3 regions of the Bacillus sp. 01N45 genome follow, and region 1 is predicted to be linked to each of the others. Evidence: riboswitches for the same ligand, from Rfam matches in the RefSeq annotation. Region 1 holds a riboswitch; each other region holds the start of a gene.
What was found. A riboswitch is a leader RNA that binds a small molecule or an ion and turns the genes downstream of it on or off. The one in region 1 is predicted to bind S-adenosylmethionine.
Positions count from the first base shown of each region.

Region 2: linked by a shared signal. The riboswitch ahead of AC1DMU_RS20290 (methionine ABC transporter ATP-binding protein) and the one ahead of mtnK (S-methyl-5-thioribose kinase) in region 1 are both predicted to bind S-adenosylmethionine.
Region 3: linked by a shared signal. The riboswitch ahead of AC1DMU_RS26295 (ABC transporter permease) and the one ahead of mtnK (S-methyl-5-thioribose kinase) in region 1 are both predicted to bind S-adenosylmethionine.

Region 1 covers NZ_JBFTQW010000001.1:330,318-340,267, reverse strand. Annotated here, with positions in the region: gene AC1DMU_RS01680 (aminotransferase class I/II-fold pyridoxal phosphate-dependent enzyme) at 1-817, opposite strand, end outside; gene AC1DMU_RS01675 (carbon-nitrogen family hydrolase) at 832-1,695, shown strand; SAM riboswitch class I at 1,767-1,909, shown strand; gene mtnK (S-methyl-5-thioribose kinase) at 2,000-3,181, shown strand; gene mtnA (S-methyl-5-thioribose-1-phosphate isomerase) at 3,178-4,239, shown strand; gene AC1DMU_RS01660 (YvrJ family protein) at 4,308-4,445, shown strand; gene AC1DMU_RS01655 (3-hydroxybutyrate dehydrogenase) at 4,540-5,316, opposite strand; gene AC1DMU_RS01650 (PadR family transcriptional regulator) at 5,512-5,844, shown strand; gene AC1DMU_RS01645 (DUF1129 domain-containing protein) at 5,844-6,611, shown strand; gene AC1DMU_RS01640 (DUF1129 domain-containing protein) at 6,625-7,386, shown strand; partial or broken gene AC1DMU_RS01635 (DNA-binding protein) at 7,397-7,533, shown strand; gene AC1DMU_RS01630 (DUF955 domain-containing protein) at 7,549-8,166, opposite strand; gene AC1DMU_RS01625 (DUF3928 family protein) at 8,327-8,620, shown strand; gene AC1DMU_RS01620 (NUDIX hydrolase) at 8,731-9,180, shown strand; gene AC1DMU_RS01615 (acetyl-CoA C-acetyltransferase) at 9,320-9,950, shown strand, end outside.
Region 2 covers NZ_JBFTQW010000009.1:22,551-32,500, reverse strand. Annotated here, with positions in the region: gene gatA (Asp-tRNA(Asn)/Glu-tRNA(Gln) amidotransferase subunit GatA) at 1-93, opposite strand, end outside; gene gatC (Asp-tRNA(Asn)/Glu-tRNA(Gln) amidotransferase subunit GatC) at 109-399, opposite strand; gene AC1DMU_RS20325 (YiaA/YiaB family inner membrane protein) at 541-777, opposite strand; gene AC1DMU_RS20320 (MarR family winged helix-turn-helix transcriptional regulator) at 1,009-1,491, shown strand; gene AC1DMU_RS20315 (ArsA family ATPase) at 1,567-2,748, shown strand; gene AC1DMU_RS20310 (DUF3926 domain-containing protein) at 2,741-2,932, shown strand; gene AC1DMU_RS20305 (HXXEE domain-containing protein) at 2,994-3,461, shown strand; gene AC1DMU_RS20300 (MetQ/NlpA family ABC transporter substrate-binding protein) at 3,629-4,483, opposite strand; gene AC1DMU_RS20295 (methionine ABC transporter permease) at 4,505-5,170, opposite strand; gene AC1DMU_RS20290 (methionine ABC transporter ATP-binding protein) at 5,160-6,179, opposite strand; SAM riboswitch class I at 6,303-6,409, opposite strand; gene AC1DMU_RS20285 (cysteine hydrolase family protein) at 6,652-7,215, shown strand; gene AC1DMU_RS20280 (hypothetical protein) at 7,448-7,597, opposite strand; gene pruA (L-glutamate gamma-semialdehyde dehydrogenase) at 7,791-9,338, opposite strand; gene AC1DMU_RS20270 (TSUP family transporter) at 9,492-9,950, opposite strand, start outside.
Region 3 covers NZ_JBFTQW010000016.1:21,957-31,906, forward strand. Annotated here, with positions in the region: gene AC1DMU_RS26255 (FAD-binding oxidoreductase) at 1-1,386, shown strand, start outside; gene AC1DMU_RS26260 (MFS transporter) at 1,383-1,916, shown strand; gene AC1DMU_RS26265 (DUF3981 domain-containing protein) at 1,995-3,713, shown strand; gene AC1DMU_RS26270 (multidrug effflux MFS transporter) at 3,840-5,090, shown strand; gene AC1DMU_RS26275 (hypothetical protein) at 5,124-5,570, opposite strand; gene AC1DMU_RS26280 (hypothetical protein) at 5,845-6,348, shown strand; partial or broken gene AC1DMU_RS26285 (DUF3951 domain-containing protein) at 6,367-6,505, opposite strand; partial or broken gene AC1DMU_RS26290 (DUF3951 domain-containing protein) at 6,657-6,734, opposite strand; SAM riboswitch class I at 6,903-7,008, shown strand; gene AC1DMU_RS26295 (ABC transporter permease) at 7,143-8,060, shown strand; gene AC1DMU_RS26300 (ABC transporter permease) at 8,077-9,081, shown strand; gene AC1DMU_RS26305 (ABC transporter ATP-binding protein) at 9,038-9,950, shown strand, end outside.

The sequences.
Region 1 (9,950 bases):
TAACATACATATGATCTTGTAATAAGTTAATTGTCTCAATCACACTTTCATTCCCCACAGCAAAAGCGATGCGCCATCCAGCCATATTGAAAGTTTTCGATAGAGTGTAAATTTCAATACCTGTATTTTTAGCACCGTCTGCTTGCAAGAAACTAACAGGTTTTTGACCATCGAATCCAATAGCACCGTAAGCAAAATCATGAACGACTAATATATTATGTTCATTAGCAAAATGAATGGTTTCATCAAAGAAACCTTTTGATGCAGTAGCACCGGTAGGATTATTTGGATAGTTTAAAAACATTAACTTTGCATGCTTAGCGGTAGCGGCATCAATTTTTGTATAATCTGGTAAAAAATTATTTTCTGCAATAAGCGGCATTGTTTCAAATTGTGCTTTTGCTAAAGCAACTCCTGATAAATAATCTGGATAGCCTGGATCTGGAACGAGAATAGTATCACCAGGGTTTGTAAAACAAAGTGGTAATTCTACTAATCCAGCTTTTCCACCAAACAAAATAGCAACTTCTGTTTTTGGATTTACTACTACATCATATTCGCGTTGATAGAATGTTGCCACGGCTTCTTTTAAACTTTCGTGTCCGCGAAATGGTGGGTATTTATGATGAATGGTCTTTTCAGCAGCATCTTGTAAAGCTTTTACGATATGCTGCGGTGTTGGTTGATCTGGATTACCTTGACCTAGATTAATAACATCGTGACCATCTGCAACGACTTTGTTAACTTTTGCAACAAGTGAAGCAAAAAATTGTGTAGGCAATGATGTTACTATCTCAGAAGGTTGAAATAATTTCATACTTTCCACCTCTTTTGAAAGTTGTTACAATTCTAGTGACAAATGATATAATCTTTCCAGTATTTTGTAAAGAAAAAATTAAGAATGGGGCTGACAAAATGAAAGTCGCATGTATTCAAATGGATATTGTCTTTGGAGATGTAGAAAAAAATATTGAGAATGCTAAAAATAAAATAAGCGAAGCGATGAAGGAAAGACCAGATGTGATTGTCTTACCAGAACTATGGACAACGGGATATGATTTAACGAGGCTTACTGAAATTGCAGATAGGGATGGATTGCAAACGAAAGAAAAGCTGAAAGAATGGTCGAAGCAATATGGTGTACATATTGTCGGTGGGTCTATAGCGAAGCAAACAGAACAAGGTGTTACAAATACAATGTATGTGGTAAACAAGGAAGGAGAACTAGTCAATGAATATAGTAAAGTGCACTTATTTCAGCTTATGGATGAACATAAATATTTAATCGCTGGAAATAGTACAGGTGAATTTAGGCTAGATGATGTAGAGTGCGCCGGCACAATTTGTTATGATATTCGTTTTCCAGAGTGGATGCGCGTTCATACTGCGAAAGGTGCAAAAGTTTTATTTGTTGTAGCAGAATGGCCATTGGTTCGTGTAGCGCATTGGCGTTTGTTATTGCAAGCAAGAGCAGTTGAAAATCAGTGTTATGTTGTTGCATGTAATAGGGCAGGAAAGGATCCGAATAATGAGTTTGCCGGTCATTCTTTAATTGTCGATCCTTGGGGCGAAGTTGTTGTAGAAGCGAATGAAGAAGAAGCAATTTTATTGGGAGAGCTTCATTTTGAGAAAATTAAAGAAGTACGCAAAGGAATTCCAGTTTTTGCAGATCGTCGTCCAGAATTATACAAATAAAATGTTGACAAGTGATTTTTATTCTTGGTATAGTCTTCAACATAAAGTTAAAAATTCAAAAAATTATACAACTCTTATCAAGAGCAGGTGGAGGGATTTGGCCCGATGAAGCCCAGCAACCGACCGTAATACCATTGTGAAATGGGGCGTTTATTTACGCCAAAAGGCACGGTGCTAATTCCAGCAGAAAGTAAACCTTTCTGGCAGATAAGAGGGGAGAAGATAAACTTCAAACCTCTTTCTTTGTGGAAAGAGGTTTTTCTACGTCAGAAAAACCTCTGAATTAAAAAAGGGGGAGAAGACGATGGGATATTATTCATTAACTGAAACGACAGCTATACAATATGCGAAAGAACACGGTTATTTTGAAAAGAAAGCAAATGTAGTTTGTCATGAAATTGGAGATGGAAATTTAAATTACGTGTTCAAATTAGATGATGGAGAGAAGTCTATTATAATAAAACAAGCACTGCCATATGCGAAAGTAGTTGGTGAGAGCTGGCCACTGTCTATAAAAAGAGCGACGATTGAAAGTAAAGCATTACAAATTTTTGCGAAGTATGTGCCGGAATATGTGCCGGTAGTGTACAGTCATGATGAAGAGTTAGCAGTAACAGTCATAGAAGATCTATCAAGGCTAACAATTGCAAGAAAAGGATTAATAGATGGAGAGGAGTACCCGCTTTTATCCCAACATATTGGTCGCTTTCTAGCACATGTGTTGTTTTATACTTCAGATTTCGGTTTACAATCAGAAGAGAAAAGGGTACTAGAAGGTGCATTTGTAAACCCAGATCTTAGTAAAATCACGGAAGATTTAGTGTTTACAGATCCGTTTAGTCATTATGATACGAATGATTATGAACCAGAGTTACAACTAGCGGTGGATGAACTATGGAGTGACAAAAATTTAAAATTAAAAGTAGCACAGTATAAATATAAATTTTTAACGAGAAAAGAAGCGCTTATTCATGGTGATTTACATACTGGTAGTATTTTTTCATCCCCTGCTGAAACGAAAGTAATTGATCCAGAATTTGCAACATATGGTCCATGTGGATTTGATCTTGGCCAATTTATTGCAAATTTATTATTAAATGCACTATCCCGTGAAGAGGAAAAAAGAAGTGTGCTATTTTTCCATATTGAGAAAACATGGAGTTATTTTGTAGAAGCTTTTACGAAGTTATGGATTGGAGAAGGTGTAGAAGCATATACGAAAGAGAAACAATGGTTGCCAATTATTTTGCAAAATATTTTTACGGATGCCGTTGGATTTGCCGGATGTGAGCTTATCCGTAGAACAATTGGCTTAGCGCATGTAGCTGATTTAGATGGAATAGCAAATAAAGAAACGAGAATTCAAGCTAAGAAACAAGCGTTATCCTTAGGTAAAGAACTAATAAAATATGAATCTAAGAGTGCTGATATTCAACTGTTCCGAACATTATTTCAACAGACAGTTTCTGGAGGGATAAAAGCATGAGTACAATTGTTACTGTTCCGAGATCTGTCAGTTGGAAAGGTAATGCCATTGCAGTATTAAATCAAACAAAGTTGCCGCATAGTACAGAATACAAAACATTAACGACGATTGAAGAGGTATGGAAAAGTATTGTCATGCTAGAAGTACGAGGAGCACCTGCAATTGGAATTGTAGCTGCATTTGGCTTGGCACTTGCATCAAAAAAATATAATACTGTACATATGGAAGAATTTCAAAAGAAGTTTAATAGAGATTGTAATTATTTAGGAACGTCACGCCCAACAGCAGTCAATTTATTTTGGGCAATCGATCGTATGAGAGAATCAATTCGAGAAATTACTACAATAAAAGAAGCACAAAAAAAATTAGAAGAAGAAGCGCTTCTCATTCAGCAAGAAGATGAAGCAGTATGCCGGAGTATTGGAGAACATGCATTAACATGTTTTAAAGATGGTGATCACATTTTAACAATTTGTAACGCTGGAAGCATTGCAACTGCTAGATATGGTACTGCATTAGCACCGTTTTATATTGGGAAAGAAAAAGGTGTACGTTTACATGCGTATGCGTGTGAAACGAGACCGGTTTTACAAGGCGGGCGTTTAACGACCTGGGAATTAAAACAGGCAAATATTGATGTAACACTTATTACCGATAATACGGCAGCTCATGCTATTCAAACGAAAGAAATAAACGCGATTATTGTAGGAGCGGACCGAATTGTCGCAAATGGAGATACAGCAAATAAAATCGGAACAATGAATTTAGCTATATTAGCAAATTATTTCGATATTCCATTTTACGTTGCAGCTCCGTTATCTACGTTTGATATTACGAAACAAACAGGTACAGAAATTGTTATTGAAGAAAGAGATGAAACCGAAGTTACGAAAATTTTTGGAAAACAAGTGGCGCCAATTGGAACTGATGTTTATAATCCTGCATTTGACGTAACACCGAATGAATTAATTACAGGTATTATTACTGAAAAAGGCATCATACACGGAGATTATAAACGGGAAATTGCATCATTATTTGAAAGACAAGCTAATACATAATAGCTTGTTTTTTTTATGCCTAAATGTTTTCTTTTCTCTTATTTATATAATGGAAGGAGGCGGAAAAGATGGAAGAGTGGATCAGGATGGTAGGTAATGTAGGGTTTCCGATTGTTGTAACATTATATTTACTCCATCGTATTGAAAGTAAATTAGATGGGGTAATTGTTGCAATCGAGAAACTCCCTAAACAATTACTAAAGTAGGAAGGTCCTCGCGATAGAAAGTAAAATAAAGTTTGCTCTTCGTGAGCAAACTTTATTTTTTACCCCGCATTAATGGGCAGTAAAAGCCTTCACTTTATTGAGCAGTATAACCACCATCGATAACAACGGCTTGTCCAGTTATACCTCTTGCTTTTTCACTCGCTAAAAACATAGCATAATCAGAGATTTCTTGTACTTGCAATAAGCGTTTTTGTGGTACAAGTGGATAAATAACATCTTCTAAAACATTTTCAAGTGGTACATTTCGTGTAGTAGCTAAATCTTGTAGTTGATTACGTACAAGTGGGGTATCGACATAACCAGGACAAAGCGCATTAACGGTAATTCCGTGAGTAGCGCCTTCTAAAGCGGCAACTTTTGTTAATCCGATTACGCCATGCTTCGCGCTATTGTAGGCGGATTTTCCTGCAAATCCAACGAGGCCATTAATGGAGGCTACATTAATAATTCGGCCATACTTTTGTTTTTTCATGATTGGGAAGGCATGCTTAATTGCGATAAAAGGAGCGATTTGCATAATTTTAATAAGTAGTTCAAACTTTTCAGTTGGAAAGTCTTCAATTGGTGAAACGTGCTGCATTCCTGCGTTGTTAATTAATATATGTAATGAACCGAAATGAGTAACGGTTTGAGAAATTGCAGCGGTAATCTCTTCTTCAGATGTAACATCACATTTTAAACCGATAGCTTGATAGCCTTCTTTTTGTAATTGTTCAGCAGCTTCTTTTGCACGTTCTTCAAGACGATCGGTAATCACAACTTTTGCACCTTCTTTTGCGAAAGCGTTTCCCATTTCATAACCAATACCGCTTGCAGCACCTGTTAAAAAGACAACTCGATTTGTAACCATGGTGAAAAACATCCCTTCGTAATAAAATTCTCATATTGCTCTATTTAGAGAGGGGATAATAAAAATCCTGCAAAGATTTGGAAAAATATTGTTAGCTATCTTGTTTTGCAAAATAGCCTCTGCTATACTATTTTGTAAAGCAAGATACTTACGCTTATCTATCTTGTAAAACAAGATAGTGGGAGGATTTGAATTATGTCGACAAGTCAAATGCTGAAAGGGATTTTAGAAGGATGCTTACTTGCTATTATTTCTGAAGGTGAAATATACGGTTATGAAATGAGTGAAAAGCTAGCGAAGTATGGCTTTACTATGGCGAGTGAGGGAAGTATTTATCCGCTATTAATACGAATGCAAAAGGAAGGATTAATAACAAGTGTAATGAAGGAATCTCCATCTGGCCCAAAGCGAAAATATTATACATTAACAGAAAAAGGCGAGGAAGCACTTAATGAATTTATGGATCGCTGGGAAGCGATGCAAAGTAGTGTAGAGCGTCTACTTGAGGGGAAGGGGAGAAAAAAATAATGTTATCAAGTGAAGCACGAAAGTTTTTATTAGATATGAGATTATTTTTAGTGGCAAAGGGTGTGAAAGAAAGCGATATTGAAAATTTTATAGAAGATGCAGAACTTCATTTAATCGAGGGTGAGAGTGATGGGAACAGTGTAGAAGATATTTTCGGAAGCTCACCGAAAGAATATGCAAATGAACTTGTAAAAGTAATGGAAAGAGATAGACAGGAAACGTGGAGACAAATTGGTTTTACAGTAATGAATATTGTATCGTTTTGGATTATTGCTTCTATCCTAATAGTGAATAACGGATTATTACAGATCTCACTTATTCAGTGCGTTGGGTATAGTTTGTCATTGATTTTAGTTGTTATAGGTCCTAATTTTTTACTTCGCAAAATGACCTTCGTAACAAGCTTTACAAAAACGTGGTTTTCTATGTGGTTTTTAGTTATGGTAGCGCCAATGTTTTTAATGGGGGCTGTTACGATACTAGATGTAATCTATCCTACCAAAACGTTTACATTCACCCAAACGCAAAGTTATATATTAGCTGGAGCTATTTTTATGATCACAGTAGCGATAAATATATATTTTGAAGGATGGTTTAAAAACTTATATTTAATTATTCCACTTTCGATTATGTTACTGTTTAAAACATTTACATCAGAAGATCTCGTGCCAATGTTATTTCAAATTATATGTTTATACGGAAGTTTGTTTATTTTAATTTTCCTTGAAATTATGATGAAGACGAATAGAAGAGAAACGGTTAAATAAGGGAGGGGTTATCATGCAGATTTCCAAAGAAGGAGAAAAGTTTTTAATCGATACGAAAGTGTATTTAATAACAAAAGGAATGAAAGAAGAAGATGTGGACGCTTTTATAGAAGATGCAGAGCTTCATTTAATAGAAGGTGAGAAAGAGGGAAAGACGGTAACGGATATATTTGGTGATTCACCAAAAGAGTATGCGGAAGAATTGGCGAAAGAGATGGAGAAGGATAAAGGTGGGAGTATAAAGAGTATTCTTGCGATGATAATTGGTATTGGCGGGTATTGGATATTAACTCATATTTTATTTAATAATCCAAATCAGCAATTTACACTAACGAATATACAGTTAATTGGCTATCCTATCGTCTTAATCATTACGATTATTGGAACCATTGTTGCGTTTAGAATGTCTTCTTTTAAAAATAAATTTGTAGAGTTCGGAATTATTTACATAATAGTAATGGTTCCCATTTTATTATTAGTATTATTGATGTTTGTTGATAAATGGTACGGTACACCTATTTTGCAATTATCGACAATGCAAACATATATATTAGCAGCAAGTATCTTTTTATTACTTTTCGTTGGAGAAGTGTATGTCCTTGGTTGGATGGGTGTTTTGGTGCTAATTGTTCCTTTAGCGATTATGTTTATATTTAAAGGATTAGAAGAAAAAAATGTATTTTGGGGAATTGCAAAGATATTACTTATGTATGGAAGTATATATGGGTTAATGAGATGGTCTTTAAAAATTGAAGAGAGAAAAAGTGTAAACTAGTATTTCAAAAAAGTGGCTGCTCTGGATATACAAAAAATTATTTCCAAAGAAATACTATATTTTGATTTTTAGAGGGATTCGTTTTAGGTGTATAGTGTATCCTTTGCAGCCGGTATATCGTTTATTAATTGGAATAAATTGTTTTAAACAGTAACATGACAGTTACTGTTTTTTTCTTTGTAATAAAGAACTTTGTAAAGAGAGTGCTTTTTGTTCGTTTGTTAATAAGGATTGAATATGGACGTTTTCAGGACGAGGTACGATAGGGTACATAAGATTTGTTGGAGAAGGATGGTGCTCCGAGCCAGTTGGGGAATGAGGATCTGCGTGAGTAAGTTTTCCATGAACACGTCTTGTAAATAAAATATGACCGACTTCGTGAGCGAGCGTATATATATTTTTCATGGGAGCAGCCGAATTTGTTAAAACGATATAACCAGTAAGTTGCTGTTGTTTGGCTAAAGAGTACGCGCAGGCAATTACGGCTGTTTCTTTGAAATAATCACTGCCAATATAACAAATGTAAAGGTCGCATTCAGGAGCTTCATTTACACATGTTTGGAAAAAGGATGCTAATTTTTCCTGACTTTGAATAGAATTTTTATAACTAATTTCACGGTCAGAAAAACGAAAAAGTTCATTTAAAATAATTACGTCTTTAATTTGAAATGTAATGGGGTGCCAAATTGATTCTGCAACTGCTAAATCTTTTGCAATACGGTCATCAGAAATATCGGCGCCTGGAGTAATGCAAATACATATATTGACGTATGGATCCATAAGGAACACCTCAACTGAAAAAATTCTTTCTATAATATATGTTGGGAAAAGACCCTATGTATGGATAAAAGCCTTGTTTATTACAAGTCGAAAAAATTTCATAGTTCTATAACATGGTGTGGTCATCTTTTTGATATAGTAAAGAAAAGGGGGAGAATATATGTATACATTAAAAATCGTTTCAGACAGAGAAGCACTTTATCAATTTGCGAGTTATGTAAGAGTTGTACAAGGGGTTGAAGATGTATATGTAGAGGTGGGAGAACCTTTATATGAACATCCATTAATGAAGTTTTATGTACATATTAAGCTGGAGGAAACATATGAGCAACATAAAGCGTTACAAGAAATAGCAAGATTAGTAGAATTAGGGCGTTTTACATACGTTCATTATCGTAATGATGAAATTGAAGAAGCTTTTGAAGCTGTAAAATATGAAAGTTTTAAGAAATAAAAATGGAAAAAAGGAAGCGAAAGCTTCCTTTTTTTTCTTGGAAATTACATCAACAAAAGGAGAAGAATTTTGTTATGATAAGGGAGGGTGAGGAAAGGAGAATTTACATAATGGGGTATATTGAAGAGTTACGCAAAGTTGTTGGGACAAGACCACTTATTCTCGTTGGATCAGCAATAATTATACTAAATGATAATCAGGAAGTATTGCTTCAATATCGTTCAGATACATATGATTGGGGTGTACCTGGCGGCGCGATGGAACTAGGAGAAACGACGGAAGAAACTGCTCGCCGAGAATTATTCGAGGAGACGGGATTAACTGCAAAAATAATGCAATTTCTAGGTGTCTTATCAGGAAAGGAAGTATATTTCCGTTATCCTAATGGGGATGAAATTTTTAATGTTATTCATCTGTATCAGGGGCATCATGTGAGTGGAGAATTAAGGCTTGATCATGAGGGATTGAAGCTTCAATATTTTCCGGTAGATAAGTTACCAAAATTGAATGAAACGACAGAGAAAATTTTACAAAAATTTTTATATGCATTAACAGAATAGAAGGTTAATTCCTTCTATTTTTATTATATTAAATATTTTGATTTTTTAGTATGTTTATAGTATGATAGATGCAGACATACATCTTATGGAATTTCACCTAAAAACTGACTAGGGTACATAAGAGAGGGGCAAGTGCAAAATGCATAATGTTGTTATTACAGCTGCAGTTCGTTCGCCAATTGGAACTTTTGGAGGAGCGCTAAAAAATGTAACGCCAGTAGAATTAGCGGTTCCTGTACTTCAGGAAGCTGTAAAACGAGGCGGGGTAGAACCACACGAAGTTGATGAAGTAATTTTAGGTCATTGTATTCAAAGAACTGATGAAGCAAATACTGCAAGAACAGCTGCATTAGCGGCAGGATTTCCTGACACAGTTACGGGTTATACAATCCAACGCCAATGTTCTTCAGGTATGCAAGCAATTATGTCAGCTGCAATGCAAATTCAATTAGGTGTAAGTGATGTTGTTATTGCAGGTGGAGTAGAAGCAATGAGTTCAAGCCCTTATGCATTAAAACAGCACCGCTGGGGACAACGTCTACAGCACGGAGAAATTCGTGATACGGTGTGGGAAGTACTAGAAGATCCGATTCATCATATTATGATGGGTGAAACGGCTGAAAATTTAGTTGACCAATATGAAATTACAAGAGAGGAACAAGATGAAGTTGCGCTTCGTAGTCATACATTGGCACTGCAAGCCATCGAGTCTGGATATTTTGACGAGCAAATTGTTCCTATTACGATAAAAGAACGTAGAAAAGAAATAG
Region 2 (9,950 bases), on a different contig from region 1:
TTTGTAAGATTCTTCTACTAAATCTGTAACGGAAATTTCTTTGTTGTTTAACTTCTTATGTAACTCTGATACGGAATGATCAAATAATGACATCGAAATTCCCCTCCTCTATTCTAATACTGCTGGAACACGGATTTGATTATCTTTGTGATCCGGTGCATTTTTTAATACTTCTTCGACTGGTAAACCTTTTTCTGGTACATCTTCACGCATAACATTTTTCATAGTTAATACATGAGTTGTTGGTTTTACATCAGTTGTATCTAATTCATTTAACTGTTCTGCAAATGTAACAATTGCATCTAGTTGTTTTTGAAATTTTTTAGCTTCTTGATCAGTAATTGCAAGACGTGCTAAATGTGCTACGTGCTTTACATTCTCAACGGAAATTCTTGACACGGCTAGGCCACCTCCATAATATATCGTTCAATCTACAATACTATTGATGATACCAAATTTTCAGTACTTCAAGCAAGTCAACACACGGCACTTACTGCATTTTTACATAAAAAAAGAAAGGCAAATGCCTTTCTTTACGATTTACTCTTTATCTAACGGTTTATTTTTCGGAAATCTCTCGTTATCTTCTTCATTATCACGAATTGTTTTTTGTAATACAAAACAAGACATCGTTAAAAATAATGTTCCAATTAAATAATATCCTTTTACACTAAGCGTTTCATCTAACGTATAAATTCCAATTAGCATACCTGAAAGTGCACAAACAAATGAAGTCCATGCTAAAAACGTGAACGCTTGCGTATTACGTCTTCTCATTGTTCTCCCCCTCGTTAGCTGTACATCCATTATAGATAAGTATATTTACTATGATGGATTTTTATGTAAATTCTAGTTTTATATTTATAAATCTATCATAAAAGAATACTATTTTAAAGTTAGTTTTCTGTCTAATCTGAAAAAACAGTTAAAACTATTGACATTTATTTCAATTCTGCATAAAATAAAAACAAATATTACGAACCTCGAAATATACGGGAGTGGAAATAATTGTTGCAATACGAACATTTTTTAGACTTACTGCTAGATAACGCCAAGAAACTTTTTTATCCTGAAGAATGGGTAAGCCTAGATTTAACACTTTCTAAAACAGAAGTATTTTGTTTACTTTGGATGGAGCGAAATACAGATATTACAATGACAAAAATCGCTGACCTTCTTGATATACCGATGAGTACAACGACAGGTGTTGTAAATCGCCTCGTAAAAAAGGGATATATTGAAAGGTACCGTGATGAAAACGACCGACGCATTGTATTAATTCGTTTAACAGAAAACGGCGTAATGCTCGTTCAAGAAGTAAAACAAAATGCAGCCCATTACTTTAACCTAGTGACAGAAGCATTATCAGAAGAAGAAAAAGCATTCTTACTACAAATCTTCCAAAAGATCATGAATCACATTGCTACGTCACAGCAAAAAACAGAAGAAAAGGTTTCTACACCTAAAATGAAAAACATTCCGATTGAATAAAACCCTAGTTGGGTTTTTATTCAACATTTTATTTCGGAACTCGTAATATTCGATACTCGAAACAAAGGGGATAGAATAATGAGAATTATTTTGTATACAGGTAAAGGCGGCGTAGGAAAAACTAGCATTTCAGCAGCAACAGCACTTCAAAGCGCAAAACAAGGATTAAAAACATTAGTAATGAGTACAGATCCTGCTCATAGTTTAGGAGATTCATTTGGTATAAAGCTATCTTCTGAGCCATTAGCAATTCGTGAAAATTTGTGGGCACAAGAAATTAATACGATTTATGAGATGGAAAAAGGCTGGGGGAAATTACAGAAATATATTACGCTACTCTTCACCTCCAAAGCAGCTGATGATATTACAACAGAAGAATTAACGATGTTTCCTGGTATGGAAGATTTAATTAGCTTACTTCGCGTACTCGATTATTATAAACAAAACACATATGATGTTATTATCATTGATTGTGCTCCAACAGGAGAAACATTAGCAATGCTCAGCTTTCCAGACATGCTCGGCTGGTGGATGGAAAAACTCTTTCCTATTAAAAGAAAAGTTTTAAAAGTTGTTCGTCCTGTAGCTCAACCACTTCTTGGTGTCCCCCTTCCAACCGATGATATTATGGACGAATTAACGAATACACTTGAACAACTTGGAGAAATGAGAGATATTTTATCAAACCGAGACATAACAAGTATCCGCATCGTTGTAAATCCTGAAAAGATGGTCATTAAAGAAGCTCAGCGCAGCTTTACGTATTTAAACTTATACGATTATAACGTGGATGCCATTATGATTAATCGCGTCATCCCTAACACTGTCACCGATCCTTATTTTCAAGCATGGAAAGATACTCAAAAGAAATATAAAACATTGATTCAAGATAGTTTTCAGCCGCTTCCTATTTACGAAGCTCCTATGTTTGAACAAGAGGTTGTCGGTTTGTCTATGTTAGAGCGTGTAGGAGATGCTTTATTTAAATCAGATTCTTCTCCTACGGAAGTGAAATTTAACGGTCGCACTCAATATGTAAAAAAAGATGGCGATGAGTATATTTTCGTTCTCTCCATTCCCTTCTCAAACAAAAGTGAACTTTCATTAAATCAAAAAGGTGATGAACTTATCATTCGTTCAGGTTCTGTGAAACGGAACATCACATTACCAAAAACGTTAACACACCTTTCTATTCAAGGAGCAAAATTCGAAGATGATGTACTAAACATTCGATTTGGAGGTGTAGTGCATGCGTGAGGAACTACTAAGGAAGGTAATTCGTACAAAAATAAAAGTCGGTATGAATATATTAGAAGAGTTACCTGCCCCAATCCAGCAATCAGCTAAGCAAGCACTAAACATTTTGCAAGAGGAACTAGCTACTTATCCGAAAAAACAAGAGCATCATGAGGATAATTTAAAAAGTATCATAATTGAATAACTATCCCTGTATAGAGGGCCTTTTTTAGGCTTTCTATATTTTATTGGAGTGATGTAAGTTGATGAAAAAACATTCAACTATTATACCCTGGATCATTCCTTTATTATTTTTCGTTCATAACCTTGAAGAATCTTTTCAAATGCCACAATATCTTGCTAATCAATTTTCAATTCATTTTATAACAAGCCGACAATTTTTCATTGCGATTTTCGTATTAACAATCTTTGTCTTACTTATCGTCTTTCTATATCAACTAAACTTCTTGTCTTCTATATACTGGATTATTTTTATACAGGGGGCGATATTCTTCAACTCTGTTCAACATATTATTTTGTTTTTCATTTATCGTTCATATAATCCTGGCGTAATATCAGCCGTTTTCATTATGATTTTTTCTATTTTCTTTTTTTCATTCGAAAAACACCTCATTCATAAAAAACAATTCATAATTACACTCATTTTCAGCTTATTTGCTTACCCTTTTATAATTTGGATTACCTTACTATTCGCTAGCTACTTTCATTCATAAAAAAAGACCAGGAAAACTCCTGGTCCATCACTCTACTTAACAAACATTGGATTCTACGTTATACAGAATTGGAAGGTACAGAATTAGGGTTTTGTTTGTTAAGTAGATTATATGTTGAACGAGCTAACAGCGGAGGGGTTCCTACTGTTAATCGTTAAACCCGATAATTATTTTACGATTTTTTCAAGCTCCTCAAGTGAAAGATCTACTGAAATGGAACCATCATTTGTTTCTTTCTTAATTGCATCTGTTACTTCTTTTGAATGATATAGTTCAATTACTTTTTTCAGTGTTGGATCATCTTTATCTTTTGTACGAGCTGCGAAAATATTAATATATGGCTTCGCATTTTCATTCTTTGGATCTTCTAAGAAAATTGGATCCTTCGCTGGATCTAATCCAGCTTGACCAGCAACACCGTTATTAATAACTGAAGCTGCAACATCTTTTAATACACGAGGTGTTTGCTGTGCGATAACCGGTGTAATTTTTAACTTCTTCGGATTTTCAGCAATGCCACTTGGATCTCCGAATAAGCCAAAGTCTTTCTTAAGCTTTAATAATCCAGCTGCATCAAGAAGTTTTAATGCACGAGCTTGGTTCGTTGGATCATTTGGAATCGCAATTTCTGAACCATCTGGAATTTCATTTGCCTTCTTATATTTTTCAGAGTATAAGCCCATTGGTGCAATTTGCGTTGTACCGACAGCTGTAATATCTAACTTATGCTCTTTTTTAAATTGCTCTAAGAAAGCAACGTGCTGGAATGAGTTTAGTTCAATATCTCCATCAGCTAACGCTTTATTTGGCGTTGTGTAATCAGAGAACTCAACCAGTTTAATTTTAATTCCCTCTTTTTCAGCTTTTTTCTTTAAAATTTCCCAAGCGTCTCCATCTGTTCCGGTTACGCCAACGCGAACTACTTTCTCTTTTGCTCCTACCCCCGTGTCTCCACTTGAGCAGCCGCTTAACGCTGAAATTCCTACAATCGCTGATAATGCAAATGCTAAAATTTTCTTCATTTTCTTTTCCCCTCTTCCTTTTTATGATCTACGTAAAAAGACTTTCGCAAAGTAGTTTCCTAAATTTTGAGCTACCTGTACGAGAATAATAAGTAAAACGACCGTTACGAACATAACTGATGTATCAAAACGTTGATAACCATATGTCATCGCTAAGTCACCAAGACCGCCACCACCGACAAGCCCAGCAACTGCAGAAAATTCAATTAAACCAACTGTCATAAACGTAACACCTAAAATCAATGGCGCTAACGCTTCTGGTACAAGAATTTCAAAAACAATTCTAAATGGTGAAGCACCCATCGCTTGAGCTGCTTCAATGACTCCCTTTGGAACTGAAACAAGATTTGTTTCAACCATTCTAGCAATACCAATTGACGCAACTAACGTCATTGGAAAGATTGCTGCTGCTGTTCCAATCGTCGTTCCGATAACACTTCTTGTTAGTGGGCTTAAAGCTACTAAGAAGATGATGAATGGAACCGGACGAATTGTATTAATAATGATATTAAGAATAGAAAAGACCCATTTATTTTCTAAAAAGTTTCCTTTCCTCGTTACATACAACAGTAAACCTAGGGGTATACCAAGAATTGTAGCAAATATAAGGGTTACGATTACCATTAAGAGGGTATCCCCCGTCGCATCTACTATGCGAGGCCAAAATATACTCCAATCAACTCGCATGAGCTTCTACCTCCTTCAGCTGCACTTGCAGTCTTAGATGTTGTAATGCTTTTTGAATTTCCTTCTGTTCACCTTGCAATTCTACAAGAAGATTTCCAAATAGCACATTTTGGAGTTCAATAATATTTCCATACAGTACGTTTACATCGACGTTATAGTTTTTCGCGATATATGATAGTACCGGCTGCCCTGTCTCTTCCCCAGTAAATGTTAAGCGATAAATCTGTCCACCATTTTGAATTTTCCCTAGAACACTTTCCGGTAAATGATCATTAATAATGGAGCGTACAAAGTTTTGAGTTGTCTTTGTTTTTGGTTGTGTGAAAACATCAAACAGTTTTCCTTCTTCAATAACCTTTCCCTTCTCCATTACAGCTACACGGTGACAAATTTCTTTCACAACATGCATTTCATGTGTAATAAGAAGAATTGTTACATTGTATTCTCGATTTACTTTCTTTAATAAGTTCAAAATTTCTGTCGTTGTTTCTGGATCTAAAGCTGATGTTGCCTCATCACATATAAGAATGTCTGGCGATGTTGCAAGAGCTCTTGCAATGCCAACACGCTGCTTTTGTCCGCCTGATAGTTGCTCTGGATAATAGTTTGCTTTATCTTCTAATCCTACAAACTTTAGCAGTTCATTTACTCTTTCTTTTATCTCATTTTTTGGTACTTTCGCTAACCTTAATGGATAAGCAATATTCCCAAACACTGTTCTTGAATTAAATAAATTAAAACTTTGAAAAATCATCCCGATTCTTTGTCTTAGCTTCCGTAATTCTTTCGTCGATAGTGATGTAATATCTTTATCATCTATTGAAATCGTTCCCGCCGTTGGTCTCTCTAACATATTTACTAGGCGTAATAACGTACTCTTTCCAGCGCCACTAAAACCGATAATGCCAAAAATTTCGCCCTTCTCAACTGATAATGTTACATCCTCCACCGCATGAACAGATTGCCCACCTGATTCATATACTTTACTTACGTTGTTAAAAGAAATCATTTTTTCCCCTCCTATATGCTGTAAAAACTTGAAGTAGAGCTTTCGAGGTAAAATAAAAAGTGCTCTCCTTCTTATCAACCGTAAAGATAAGAAGGAGAGCACTTATATGTACTCGGTCACATCTTCTCATCTTCCAAGCCTTTTATAAGGCTTGCTGGAGTTAGCACGGTATTAAAAAACCCGTTGCTGAGGTATCGTAGGGCCAGTCCCTCCACCTCTCTGGATAAGAATGTATCGATTTAATTGTCGTTTAATTAATTCTCATTATAGAACTCAGAATAATAAGAGTCAATACATTTTTTAGAAAAATATTAATTATTTCTCTATTAAAATTTTCAAATAAAAAATCACAATATAATATTGCTTTTTAAAGTTATGTAAAATTCTTCTCCTTCATATTTTTTTAAAAGGAGAATCACCTCTATAAATTGAATACCATTATTTGAATATGAAACCGGAGGAAGATAAATATATGAAAACAGCTCTTTTACTCGTTGATATTCAAAATGATTATTTTCAACACGGAAAGATGGAATTGCGTAATCCAATAGAAGCAAGCAAATATGCTCGTCAGCTGCTACAACTCTTTAGAACGAAAAACGAACCTATTTTTCATATCCAACATGTAGCAATAAAAGATGACGCTACTTTTTTCCTACCCAATACAGAGGGTGTACATATTCATGAAAGCGTACGTCCACTTAGAGAAGAAACCGTTATACTCAAACATTATCCAAATAGTTTTCGCGAAACTGATCTTCTAGAACAATTACAACGTTTAGACATTGAACACGTCGTCATATGCGGGATGATGACTCATATGTGTATTGATGCTACCGTAAGGGCTGCTTTTGATTTCGGCTTTCCATGTACCGTTATACATGATGCTTGTGCTACAAAAGATCTTTCTTTTAAGAATGCTACTATACCAGCCGTTTATATTCATAACACAATTTTGGCTAGTTTAAATGGAGTATACGCAACTGTAATGAGTACAGAGGAGTTTGTGGCTACAAAAAAACACTCCCTTCAATGAGCAAAACCGAAAAGAGTGTTTCTTGTCAAACCATAGATTTTCTTTCAAATTGTATTATACAGGAAATCCTTAAAATGAATACTAAAAAATATGACTAATAAGTCAACTTTTCTCATTGTTTTGTTTCTATTTACATGTTTATCCCGATATTAATAGGATTTAGCTAGTTCTAATTATCGAATGGTAATATACGGTAATTAGAACTAGTTTCTCCTATTAAAAACGTAACATATTATTTATCTGTTTGTTTTTGCTTCTTTTTCAAATACTCCGCACGCAATTTTTCAATTTGCTGCTTTTTATCAAATTTGGCAGGCGTCTGTTTTTCATGAAACTTTGCCACAGATACCTGACTTTTGTAATCCAATTGATATTTTCCCACTTTGTTCACCTACTTTTCTTGTCTTTAAAGAGAATCTATTCAACAAATATAATATACCTTATTTACTGAAGTAAACCTTATTACATTATTAGTTTCTCTACTTATATCTATCTTAATCCATATATAGAAATTTTTTCAAAAAAAAAAAAAAAAAGAGATCTTCGCAGACTGCGAAGATCTCTTCTACTATTTCTTATAAAGTTTCAGAAGTAGTTTTTGCTTGCATGTGAAGTGCTAAGTAGTCAGGGCCACCAGCTTTAGAGTCTGTACCAGACATGTTAAAGCCACCGAATGGTTGGTAACCTACGATTGCACCAGTACATCCACGGTTGAAGTATAAGTTACCCACATGGAATTCTTCACGTGCTTTTTCAATATGGTCACGGTTATTAGTAACAACAGCACCTGTTAAACCGTATTCTGTATTGTTTGCAATTGCAAGTGCATGATCAAAGTCTTTTGCTTTACAGAATGCTACTACTGGTCCGAAGATTTCTTCTTTCATTAAGCGAGCATCTTCTGCAACGTCAGCAACGATTGTTGGTTGGATGAACCAGCCTTTAGAATCGTCTCCTTCGCCACCTGTTAAGATTCTACCTTCTTCTTTACCAATTGCAACATAGCTCATCACTTTATCAAATGCAGCTTGGTCATTAACAGGACCCATGTTTGTACCTAAAACAGCTGGATTAGCAACTGTTAATTCTTTCGTTAATTCAACAGCACGATTTAATACGTAATCGTATACATCTTCATGGATTACTGCACGAGAACATGCAGAACATTTTTGTCCTGAGAATCCGAATGCTGATGCTACGATAGATTTAGCTGCTAATTCAAGATCTGCTTCTTTATCAACAACGATTGTATCTTTACCACCCATTTCAGCGATAACGCGTTTTAACCAAATTTGGCCTGGGTTTACTTTCGCTGCACGCTCATAAATACGGATACCTACATCACGAGATCCAGTGAAGCTCACGAAACGTGTACGAGGGTGATCTACTAAGTAGTCACCAACTTCAGAACCATTACCTGGAACGAAGTTTACTACGCCAGCTGGTAAGCCAGCTTCTTCTAACACTTCCATGAATTTCGCTGCTACTACAGGAGTTGTACTAGCTGGTTTTAGTAATACTGTGTTACCAGAAACTAAAGCAGCTGTTGTCATACCTGCCATAATTGCGAATGGGAAGTTCCAAGGAGAAATGATAACACCTACTCCTAATGGAATGTAAGAGAAACGATTATATTCAATTGGACGGCTTTCTACTGGAATTCCGTCTTTTAATTTTAACATTTGACGACCATAATATTCCATAAAGTCGATTGCTTCTGCTGTATCAGCATCTGCCTCATTCCATGGTTTACCTGCTTCTTTTACAAGAATAGCAGAGAATTCATGCTTTCTGCGACGAACGATTGCTGCAGCACGGAATAAAATGTCTGCACGCATTTCTGGCTTTGATTTTCTCCAAGTTTGGAATGTTTCATCCGCTACTTGCATTGCTTTTTCAGCTAACTCACGGCTTGCTTTTGAAACGCGACCAACAAGTTCCTCTTTATTTGCAGGGTTTACAGAAACAATTTTGTCTTCTGTAGTGATTTTTTCTCCCCCAATAATTAATGGATAGTCTTGTCCAAGATAAGATTCTACTTTCTTTAAACCTTCTTCAAACGCTAATTTGTTAGCCTCCACTGAAAAATCTGTAAATGGCTCATGTTTGTATGCTACTACCATTCTTTTTAGCCTCCCCTTAGAAAAACGTTTACATTTTACAACATTATTCTACACGATAATTTAGATTTATTCAAATATTCCTAGACTTATATTTTAAAAATTAATTAATTTTTAAAATATAATAAAAAAATAGAGTTATACATACGTATAACTCTACAAAATATGAGTATATTCCAAAATGTTTTTTCCAATCAATAAAATAGTTACTAACAAAAATAAAGTTCTTACATATCCAACACCTTTTTGGACTGCAAACTTCGATCCAAAATAAGCGCCAAAAATCATCGACAATCCCATAATAATACCGTATTCAAAATGAATTACGTCTAAAAATAAAAAAGTAATTAAAGATACGATATTACTAACAAAGTTCAAAAGTTTTCCAGATGCTGCCGCTTGAATAAAATCCAAACCAACTAATAAAAATGCAAAAATTAAAAAGGATCCTGTCCCTGGTCCAAAAAATCCATCGTAAAACCCTATCATTAAAATAACAAAGAAAAATATTAATGTTTTTCTTTTCGTCATCTTCTTATAGGTAGATACACTTCCCCAATCCTTTTTTGCAATAATATAAATGGCAATAAACACCAACATCACAAGCACTAACGG
Region 3 (9,950 bases), on a different contig from region 1:
GCAACATCTGTAAATACATATAAAGAGCAACTAAAGCACCCTATTATGAGCGATGTAGGAAAGTTGCTTCCGACGAAAATTAAACGTGTTGAAAATGCTGAGGATGAACGTTCATTAAAACAGGTAGTGAAAGATGCAAATACTTCCGGAGAGAAAATTTCCATTGCAGGTATGCAACATAGCCAAGGAGGACAGACGTATTATCCGAACGGCACGATGCTTGATATGAAGGGGTATAATAAAATATTAGAATTTGATCCGGAGGAGAAGAGGATTAGGGTGCAAAGCGGTGTCACATGGAATGACATTCAAAAGAAAATCAATCCATATGGTCTTGCGGTTCAAGTAATGCAATCTCAAAATATTTTTACTGTTGGTGGTTCATTAAGTGTGAATGTACATGGGCGTGATATTCGTCATGAAGCATTGATTGATACAGTAGAGTCATTCAGATTGTTAATGGCAGATGGTACGGTACGTAATGTAAGTAGAGAAGAAAATGCAGAGCTATTTCCATATGTCATAGGTGGTTACGGGTTATTTGGTGTCATTTTAGATGTGACATTAAAGTTAACTGATGATGAATTATATGAAATGCATACGAGAATGATAGATTATAAAGAATACACATCTTATTTCAAAGATAAAGTGAAAAGAGATGAAAATGTTCGTATGCACTTAGCCCGTATTTCTGTTGCCCCCAATTCATTTTTAAAAGAGATGTATGTGACAGATTATACATTGGCGAAAAATCAAAATATGAGGGAAGAGTACAGTGAATTAAAAGAGGAAACTATTATAGCTGCACCGAAATTTTTACTCGGATTATCCCGTTATAGCGATTGGGGAAAGAATACATTTTGGGATATACAAAGAAGTTATTTTGAGCGTACAGATGGAGCGTATGAGACGCGAAATAATGTTATGAGGTCAGATAGTGCCTTTATGGAATATGAAAATCCGAATAGAACAGAAGTGTTACAAGAATACTTTGTGCCTATAGATTTCTTCACGGAATACATAGATGATTTACGTAACGTATTAAATGAAGAAGAGTTTAATTTGCTCAATATTACGATTCGTTATGTGGAAAAGAATGAAAATGCAGTTTTATCCTATGCGAAAGATGATATGTTTGCGCTAGTTCTTTTAATTAACCAAGGACGCTCAGAGGGTGAAATAAAGAAAACAGAAGATGTCATTCAGAAAATGATTGATGTTACTTTAAAACATAATGGTAGTTATTATTTACCGTACTATTCGTATCCAACGAAGGAGCAGTTAAAGAGGGCATATCCTCGTATAGAAGAATTTCTTCAGAAGAAAAAAGAAGCGGATCCAAAAGAGAGATTTGTGAATTTATTTTATAGGGAGTATACGAAATGACATATAGAAGATTTGTAGCGTCACAAAGCATAATTATGATGGCGGGAAGTATGGTATTTCCTTTTTACATTCTATTGCTTCGGAATGTTGGGAATAGCTTCTCGCAGTTTGGCTGGGCGTATGGCTTATTTGCTTTAACTTCAGCACTTGTATATCCATTAGTAGGAAAGATGTCTGATCGAGTAGGCGATCAAAAATTATTAATTATATATGCTTGGTCCATGGCAATATTAATGCTTTGTTTCCCGATTGCCACGGAAGTCTGGCATGTGTATATTCTTCAAATTGTAATGGGAGTTTTAGGTGCTGTGCAGCGTAATACCGAGAAGACGTCGTTAGCACGAAAGGTTGTGCAAGAAAATGCTGGTTATGAGATTGGAAAATATCATGTGTGGACATCGATTGGAGGAGCAATAGCAATTATTGCAACGGGATATTTAGTAGATTTCTTTACGATTGGCACCATTTTTTATATTGCATCTATCTTATATGTAGTGAGTGGGATTGTATTAAGTAGTAAAAAAATATAATCATCCCCATTTTTACCTGAATACCCTTTATTTGTTATACTAAAAGGGAAAATAAAAGAAAAGGGGACATTGCCTTTGATGAAATTTTTAATTTTAGCTATTCTCACTTTGTTTTTGATTCCATGGACAAGAAGCGGTAGTAAACTTCGAGCAGTGGATAAGAAAGGGGATGAGAAGGTTGTAAAGGGTAAGAAATCATCCATTTTAGTTATTCCTGTATTATTTTGGATAGGTATTGCAATTTATGAATATCTTTGGCTAATCGATGATCGAGCAGATTCGATTCTTACTCATTATGCCGTTGCAGTAGCAGTTTTAATTGGGCTTGTTTTATTTTCACAAAATCAAATAGGGAAATTAGAAGGTACGTTAAAGGGACTTCTAATGTTTGTTTTACTCGCAAGTTACGGCTATTTTGGTTATTTACACGATATAGTAATCACGCAAAAAAAATATGATTCTGTTGTGAAGATCGAGAAAGATATTTCAGAGCCGTTTACTGAAAATGATCAACCGTTTACAGTGCCGCCAAAGACAGCGGAGAATAAAATGAAAAAAGTATTTGGGGATATTCCGAAAGTAGCTTATTTTGAGCTAGGGGAATTAACGCCACAAATGGTAAATGGTGAGGCTTTATATGTAGCACCGATTGAAGTTTCAGGCTTTTTTAAAGCACGTAAAGCTGAGACAATTCCAGGGTACGTAACGATGTCAGGTACGAATCCTGATGCGGAAGCGAAACTGCATCTTGGTTATAAAATGAAATATGTGCCGAGCATGTTCTTCGGGAATAATTTAGAGCGTGTTGTAAGACAAGCAGAACCAAATCTAATCTTTAAAGGGAAACCTAAATTTGAAGTGGATGATAAAGGGAAACCGTATTATACAATGACGTATGGTGAATTTATTTCAGGAAGATCTGGATTTGAGGTAGAGGGCGTTGTAGTAGTAGATGCACAAACAGGTGAAGTGAAAAGATATGATAAAGGAAAAGCGCCTAAATTTGTTGATGGTGTATTAAATCACGAGACCGCATCTACATTAAATACATACTTCGGTAAATATATTCACGGATTTTGGAATACGAAATTCTCGCAAACGGATATGAAGATTCCGACTGAGTGGGGAACGAAAGAAGGAGTTACACCAATTTTCGGTAAGGATGGAACGTTATATTACTTTACTGATTTCACCTCTCCAAAAGAGGGAGTAGATTCTGCGTTAGGTTACTCGCTTATCGATGCGCGTACAGGTAAGTTGTATTACTATAACGGAAAAGAAGTGAAGGGGATTATGGATGGTTCAGCTGCTTCGGAAGTAGTGGATAATTCCTTTAAGAGAGAGAAATGGCATGGAACGATGCCGGTTATTTATAACGTGTATGGTAAACCTTCTTGGATTGTACCTGTTATTGATGACGGGGGATTAGTACGTGCTCATACAGTTATCTATGCTTCTAATGCGAAAATATTTGCAACAGGTTCGACGCAAAAAGAAGCGCTTGAGAATTATAAAAATGCGCTGAGTGGAAGTGGAGATTCATTTAGACCGACTTCAAATGGTAAAGAAGCACAAAAAGAAGCCGTTGTACAACGTGTATATAAAGAAAAATCAGGTGAAAATACAATTGTGTATGTACTGTTAGAGAATGAACAAAAAGTATTTATGATACCGGTGAAGAAATTCCCATATGCTATGTTTACAGAAGTGGGAGATCCAATTCAAATCACATATTTAGATACAGGAGAGGCGATGTCTTCCGTATCTAAATTTACAAATAGCAATTTGAAAAAGTAAAGCGATAGAAATTCTATCGCTTTTTTTTACGGTATGAAACAGGAAAATGAACTATACTTGACGTATGTTTATGTTGTAACTATAATTGTTACGATTTAGTATTTATCGGAAAGGGTGAACGGAAAAGTGAATGGAGTTAATCACGAAATATATAAACCTGTCAAGACAAATAGGTTATGGATGATTCTTGTATTAGGGACACTTACGGCGATTGGGCCATTATCTATTGATATGTATTTGCCTTCTTTACCAAAATTAACAGATGATTTACAAACAGGCGCATCTCTTGCACAGCTTACATTGACAGCATGTTTGCTTGGGCTTTCAGTAGGACAATTATTTGTTGGTTCAATTAGTGACATTTACGGAAGGCGCAAACCTCTTATTATCGCTCTTATTATTTATGTTGCTTCTTCTTTACTTTGTGCTATTGCACCATCTATTTGGAGTTTAGTGTTATTGCGCTTCTTACAAGGGGCTTCAGGATCGGCCGGGATTGTTATATCACGTGCAATGGTACGTGACATGTATTCAGGTTCTGAAATGACGAAGTTTTTCTCACTGCTCATGTTAGTAAACGGAGCAGCGCCTATTTTGGCACCGATTATAGGGGGACAATTACTACAGTTCACAACATGGCGCGGTGTCTTCATCGTTCTCGGAGCAATTAGTGTATTCATGTTAATATCAGCTACTTTCGTATTACGTGAAACATTACCTCCTGAAGAAAGAGAAACAGGTGGTTTGTCAGGGACATTGGCGACGTATGGAAAACTGTTAAAAGATCGTTTGTTTATGGGATATGCATTATCACAAGGGCTAGTAACGGCGGCAATGTTTGCTTACATTTCGGGCTCACCATTTGTGTTGCAGAACATATACGGAGCATCACCACAGCAATTTAGCTTATTCTTTGCGATTAACGGTATCGGTATTATTATTGCTAGTCAGGTTACGGGCCGTTTAGCAGGGAAAGTGAATGAGAAAACGTTATTCGTTTCCGGTATTATTATTGCAGCCGTTGGTGGTTTATCTTTACTACTGACAATCTTACTAGGAATAGGTTTAATTGGTGTTTTATGCTCGTTATTCCTTGTCGTATCAAGTGTCGGGGTTGTATCAACAACTGGGTTCTCATTAGCGATGAGAAATCAGAAACAAGCTGCAGGAACAGCGTCGGCTTTATTAGGTTTATTACAATTTATTTCAGGAGCACTTGTTGCACCGTTAGTAGGTATTGGTGGAAGCAACACCGCATTACCGATGGGGGTTGTAATAGCTCTTTGTGAAATTGGTGCTGTATTATGTTATCTATTTATGGCCAGAAGAAGTGAAAAGCAGTTTGAACTACAACAAAGACAAAATTTAGAGGCTTAACAAAAAAGAACTGATTCAAAGGGAATATTTGAATCAGTTCTTTTTTTCATTTCTTTGAAATACCTCATACATATTATTCATGATCGTATCATATAAAACAGCAAGTTTATCCCACGCCCAGCGATTACTATCGACTTCTTTTTCCCCGCAGTCGATAATATCGGTATGGTCGGTAATTTTATACGCTTTTTTAACGATAATAGGAGCAATTTTCGGTATACGTGGGATTTCTTTTAAGATATCTGCGAAGTTTCCAATGTAGACATGACCGATGATTTCGATTGTTAATGATTTATCTGATATATTTAGCACGGTATGAAATTGATTTGTATGTTGTTGTTTTAAATATTGGGCTAACTTAAATGGAGCATGTTTCTTTTTTAATACGCGGCGAAGGCTCTCTGTATTTTCGATATGAAGTGATTTTTCACGAATAAGGACACGAATATCTTCTCCCATAAAAGGCATTGTGTTGTACATAGATGATTCTCCTTAAAAACTTACATATGTTTGCGTTATGCATATGTAAGTCTAGCATGGTTTGTTCTTTATGTGTGCTTACAGTTTTGTAAGGTGATGTAGTAAAGCAGTGCAAAAGTTATTTGCATAAAGTGACGATACTGTGACAAAAATGTAGGCATGTATATTAAGGTAGCGTCTTAAGTGTAAAAAGTAGGATGTTCTCGGTATAATAACAAGTGGAGATAAAAGAAACTATAATGAGTAGTAGCTGTAGATAAAAGGAGAAGAAGAGATGAAGAAGGTTTTGGGTATTGCTGTAATGGGAAGTATGATCCTTCTAGCAGGATGTAATGGAAATAAAGATACGAAAGAACCGAAAGAAAAGGTAGAGCAATCTACTGAGCAAACAGAAGAGATGAAAGAATACCGTGCAGTACATGAAAAATACGATATGAAAATGAATAAAGAAATTAATAAAGCACTACAGTTATTTGAAGTGGCAAAAGAAAAGGGCGGTAAGGAAATAACGAATGCTACATATAAAGAAGATGTGCAAAAGGTAACGACTAGCATGTTAGAAGATATTGATAATATACGTAAAGAAATTCGTGTTCCAAAATCGAAAGAGCAAGAACATGAGGTATACGCTGGTTTCTTGAATGAATCGGAACAAGCAATGAAAAAATTACAGAAGTTAGCTAAAGAAGAAGACTCATCATTGATTCGTGATATAGAAATTAACTTTGCAACAGCATCAACATACTATAAACGTTTTCAAGCAGAAACGAAAAAATAACCTTGCGTACGCGCAAGGTTATTTTTTCTTCTTACCATCTCCGTCTTCATCCCCGGATACTAATACATTTTGTTTTTCGTGAAATTCAGAGATTGTTTGTCTGGTAATATTATCTATCGAATGGAGTATAAAAAGAAGTGATACGTTTCTTTTTAATAAAGAGTTTATCCCGCTATTTGCCGGGCAGTAAGACCCCCACCTCAAAATTCAGTGAAAGCAAAGAAGTTAGGTAGGGGATCCACTGCCCCTAAAAGCCCGATTGGTTCAACTAATAATCAGTGGGGGATGCCCCCCACTGATTAAAGTTTCACTTTATAGACCCCGATGATGACAAGTATAACGATTGTTAATGGTAATCCTATAGTAGCAAGAAGCAAGGGATCCATCTTATAACTTCTTTAATATTATTTCTTTTTATTATAAGAGAAAACTGTAATTTCGATAAAAGGAGCGAAAACTGATTTTTCTAAATATATCCAATTTGATTGACTTTTCATTTTTTCAGAATTATAATTCAAAATATACAATTTGAACCAAATAATAATATAGCAATTTACTTATCCAGAGAGGTAGAGGGACTGGCCCTATGACACCTCAGCAGCGGGTTCTGTAACAGGAACACCGTGCTAATTCCAGCAAGCAAGTCTTGAAAGATAAGTGATGGGCCTTCGTTTATTAAGCCTTGATCTTATTTTTTAAGATCAAGGCTTTTTGTGTTTTAAGAAGCGGAAAAGTAATAGGAACAAATATGTCAATAAAACAAAGTAAATACATTTGTTTAGGGGGTTATTGAAGTGTATGTTATTAAAAAACTATCGGTTATGGTGTTCACGCTATGGGTCATTACAACAGTAACATTTTTGATTATGCATATCATTCCAGGGGATCCATTTTCATCAGATGCGAAAATCTTTCCTGAAGAAGTGATACAAAACATGAGAGCGAAGTATCACCTTGATGAACCGTTATGGAATCAATATGTTGCTTATTTAGATGGCGTAGTTCATTTTGATTTTGGTGAATCTGTTCAATCCACAGGTCAAGGTGTATCAGAAATTATAACGACAGGATTTGGTCCATCAGCGATTATTGGTTTACAAGCACTTGTTATTTCATTATTAGTCGGAATTGCAGCAGGTACATTTGCAGCTCTATATCATAGGAAAGTAATTGATTATAGTGTGAGCTTACTTGCGATTCTCGGTATTTCTATTCCAAGTTTTATTTTAGCACCACTATTTATACAAGTATTTGCTATACAATTTGAACTTTTACCAGTAGCGTCTTGGGGCACATTCGAACATACGGTATTGCCATCCTTCGCATTAGCGTTAGGACCAATCGCGGTTATTACAAGATTTGTTCGCTCTAATATGATTGAAGTTTTGCAGAGTGATTATATTAAGCTAGCGAGAGCGAAAGGCATACCAATTAAGAAAATCATTATAAGACATGCTCTTCGAAATGCGATTGTTCCGGTACTTACATTTGTTGGACCGTTAATGGCTGGACTTTTAACAGGAACTTTCGTTATTGAAAAAATATTTTCCATTCCTGGTCTAGGAAAATATTTTGTAGATAGCATTTTTAACCGGGATTATCCGGTCATTATGGGAACAACGATTTTCTATAGTGCATTATTAATTTCTTGTATTTTCATTACAGATATTATTCACCGTATTGTGGATCCGCGTATTCGTTCTATTACGTAAGGAGGGGGGCATTTAAATGGGAGCTTATGAAATCAATAAACAGTTATTAACGAATGAGGAGAAAAAAGAATTAACGATAAATAAAGATCAGCAAACGATTAGTCGAAAGAAGGAAGTGTTTCGCAAGTTTATATCAAACCCTATAGCAGTTTTAGGGGCAGTGACGTTATTACTAATTATTATTTTCTCACTGGTTGGCGAAAGTTTAACGGCATTTACTGCGAGTGAACAAGTAAAAGAAGCAACAAACCTCCCACCTAGTAGTGAGCATTGGTTCGGAACAGATGATTTAGGAAGGGACATATGGGCGCGCACCTGGGCTGGAGGGAAAATTTCACTAACAGTTGGATTAGTGGCAGCGGCTCTTGATATAGGAATAGGTGTACTAATCGGGGGCTTTAGTGGATATGTGAGAGGACGTAGTCGCCTTGGAACGTTAATTGATGAGTGGATTGTACGAGGGATTGAAGTGTTATACGGTATCCCATATTTATTAATTGTTATTTTATTATTAATCGTTATGAAACCAGGGCTTTTTACAATTATTATTGCCCTTGCATTAACAGGATGGATTGGCATGGCACGTCTCGTTAGGGCACAAGTATTATCTTTAAAGCAAAGAGAATTTGTTATTGCAGCAGAGCGATTAGGTACATCGCATATGAAGATTATATACGGACACATCATTCCGAATTTAACAGGCATTATTATCGTAAATTTATCATTTACAATTCCAGCAGCTATTTTCTCAGAATCATTTTTAAGCTTTATCGGACTCGGAGTACAATCACCAGCAGCGAGCTGGGGAACGATGACGAACGATGCACTCGGGACATTACTAAGCGGAGAATGGTGGCAATTATTCTTCCCAGCAATCATGATTGCACTCATTATGTTTGCATTTAATGCAATTGGTGATGGTTTGCAAGATGCAATTGATCCGAAGATTGTAAAACGGAATCGAAAGGAGAAAAAACATGGGACAGCTCTTATCTTTAGAAAACGTAACATTGGTCGTTGAAAAAGAGAATAGTAAGCAAGCAATTGTGAAGCATGTTTCCTTTTCTATTAATGAAGGTGAAATCGTTGCACTTGTAGGAGAAAGTGGTTCAGGAAAAAGTGTTACAGCACAATCTATTGTCGGATTAAATCAAGAATCTATTCACATTGATGACGGAAGCATCTCTTTCCAATCTCAAAGGTTGACGAATTTACAAGAATCAGAATGGAATCAAATTCGAGGGAAAGATATTTCATTTATCTTTCAAGACCCTCTGTCCTCTTTAAATCCGACGATGAAAGTAGGAAGGCAAATTACAGAAGTGATTTTGCAACATGAGAAAAAATCGAAAAGAGAAGCAAAAGAAATTGCGATTAACTTATTAAATGATTTAGGGATACATGAAGCAGAGAAACGTTTTGAACAGTACCCACATCAATTAAGCGGAGGCATGAGGCAACGTATTTGTTTAGCAATTGCTTTTGCGTGTCACCCAAAGCTCGTTATTGCAGATGAGCCTACAACTGCATTAGATGTAACGATTCAAAAGCAAATTATGGGGTTATTAAAAGAGCGAAAAGAAAAACAAAATACGAGTATTTTATTAATTACACATGATTTGGCGCTTGTACGTGAAGTAGCTGACCGAGTAGTTGTGATGTACGGGGGACGTGTTGTTGAAAAAGGGACGATACAAGAAGTGATAGGTTCACCTAAGCACCCATATACGAAAAGTTTATTGCAAGCTATTCCGAATATGGATGATTCCGAAAAGGTACTTAGGGCCATTGAGGGAACAACACCATCAATTGAAACGTTAAATAGCTTTGGGTGCCCATTTGTAAATAGATGCCCAGTAGCAATACAAGAATGTGTTCATCGTTTCCCTG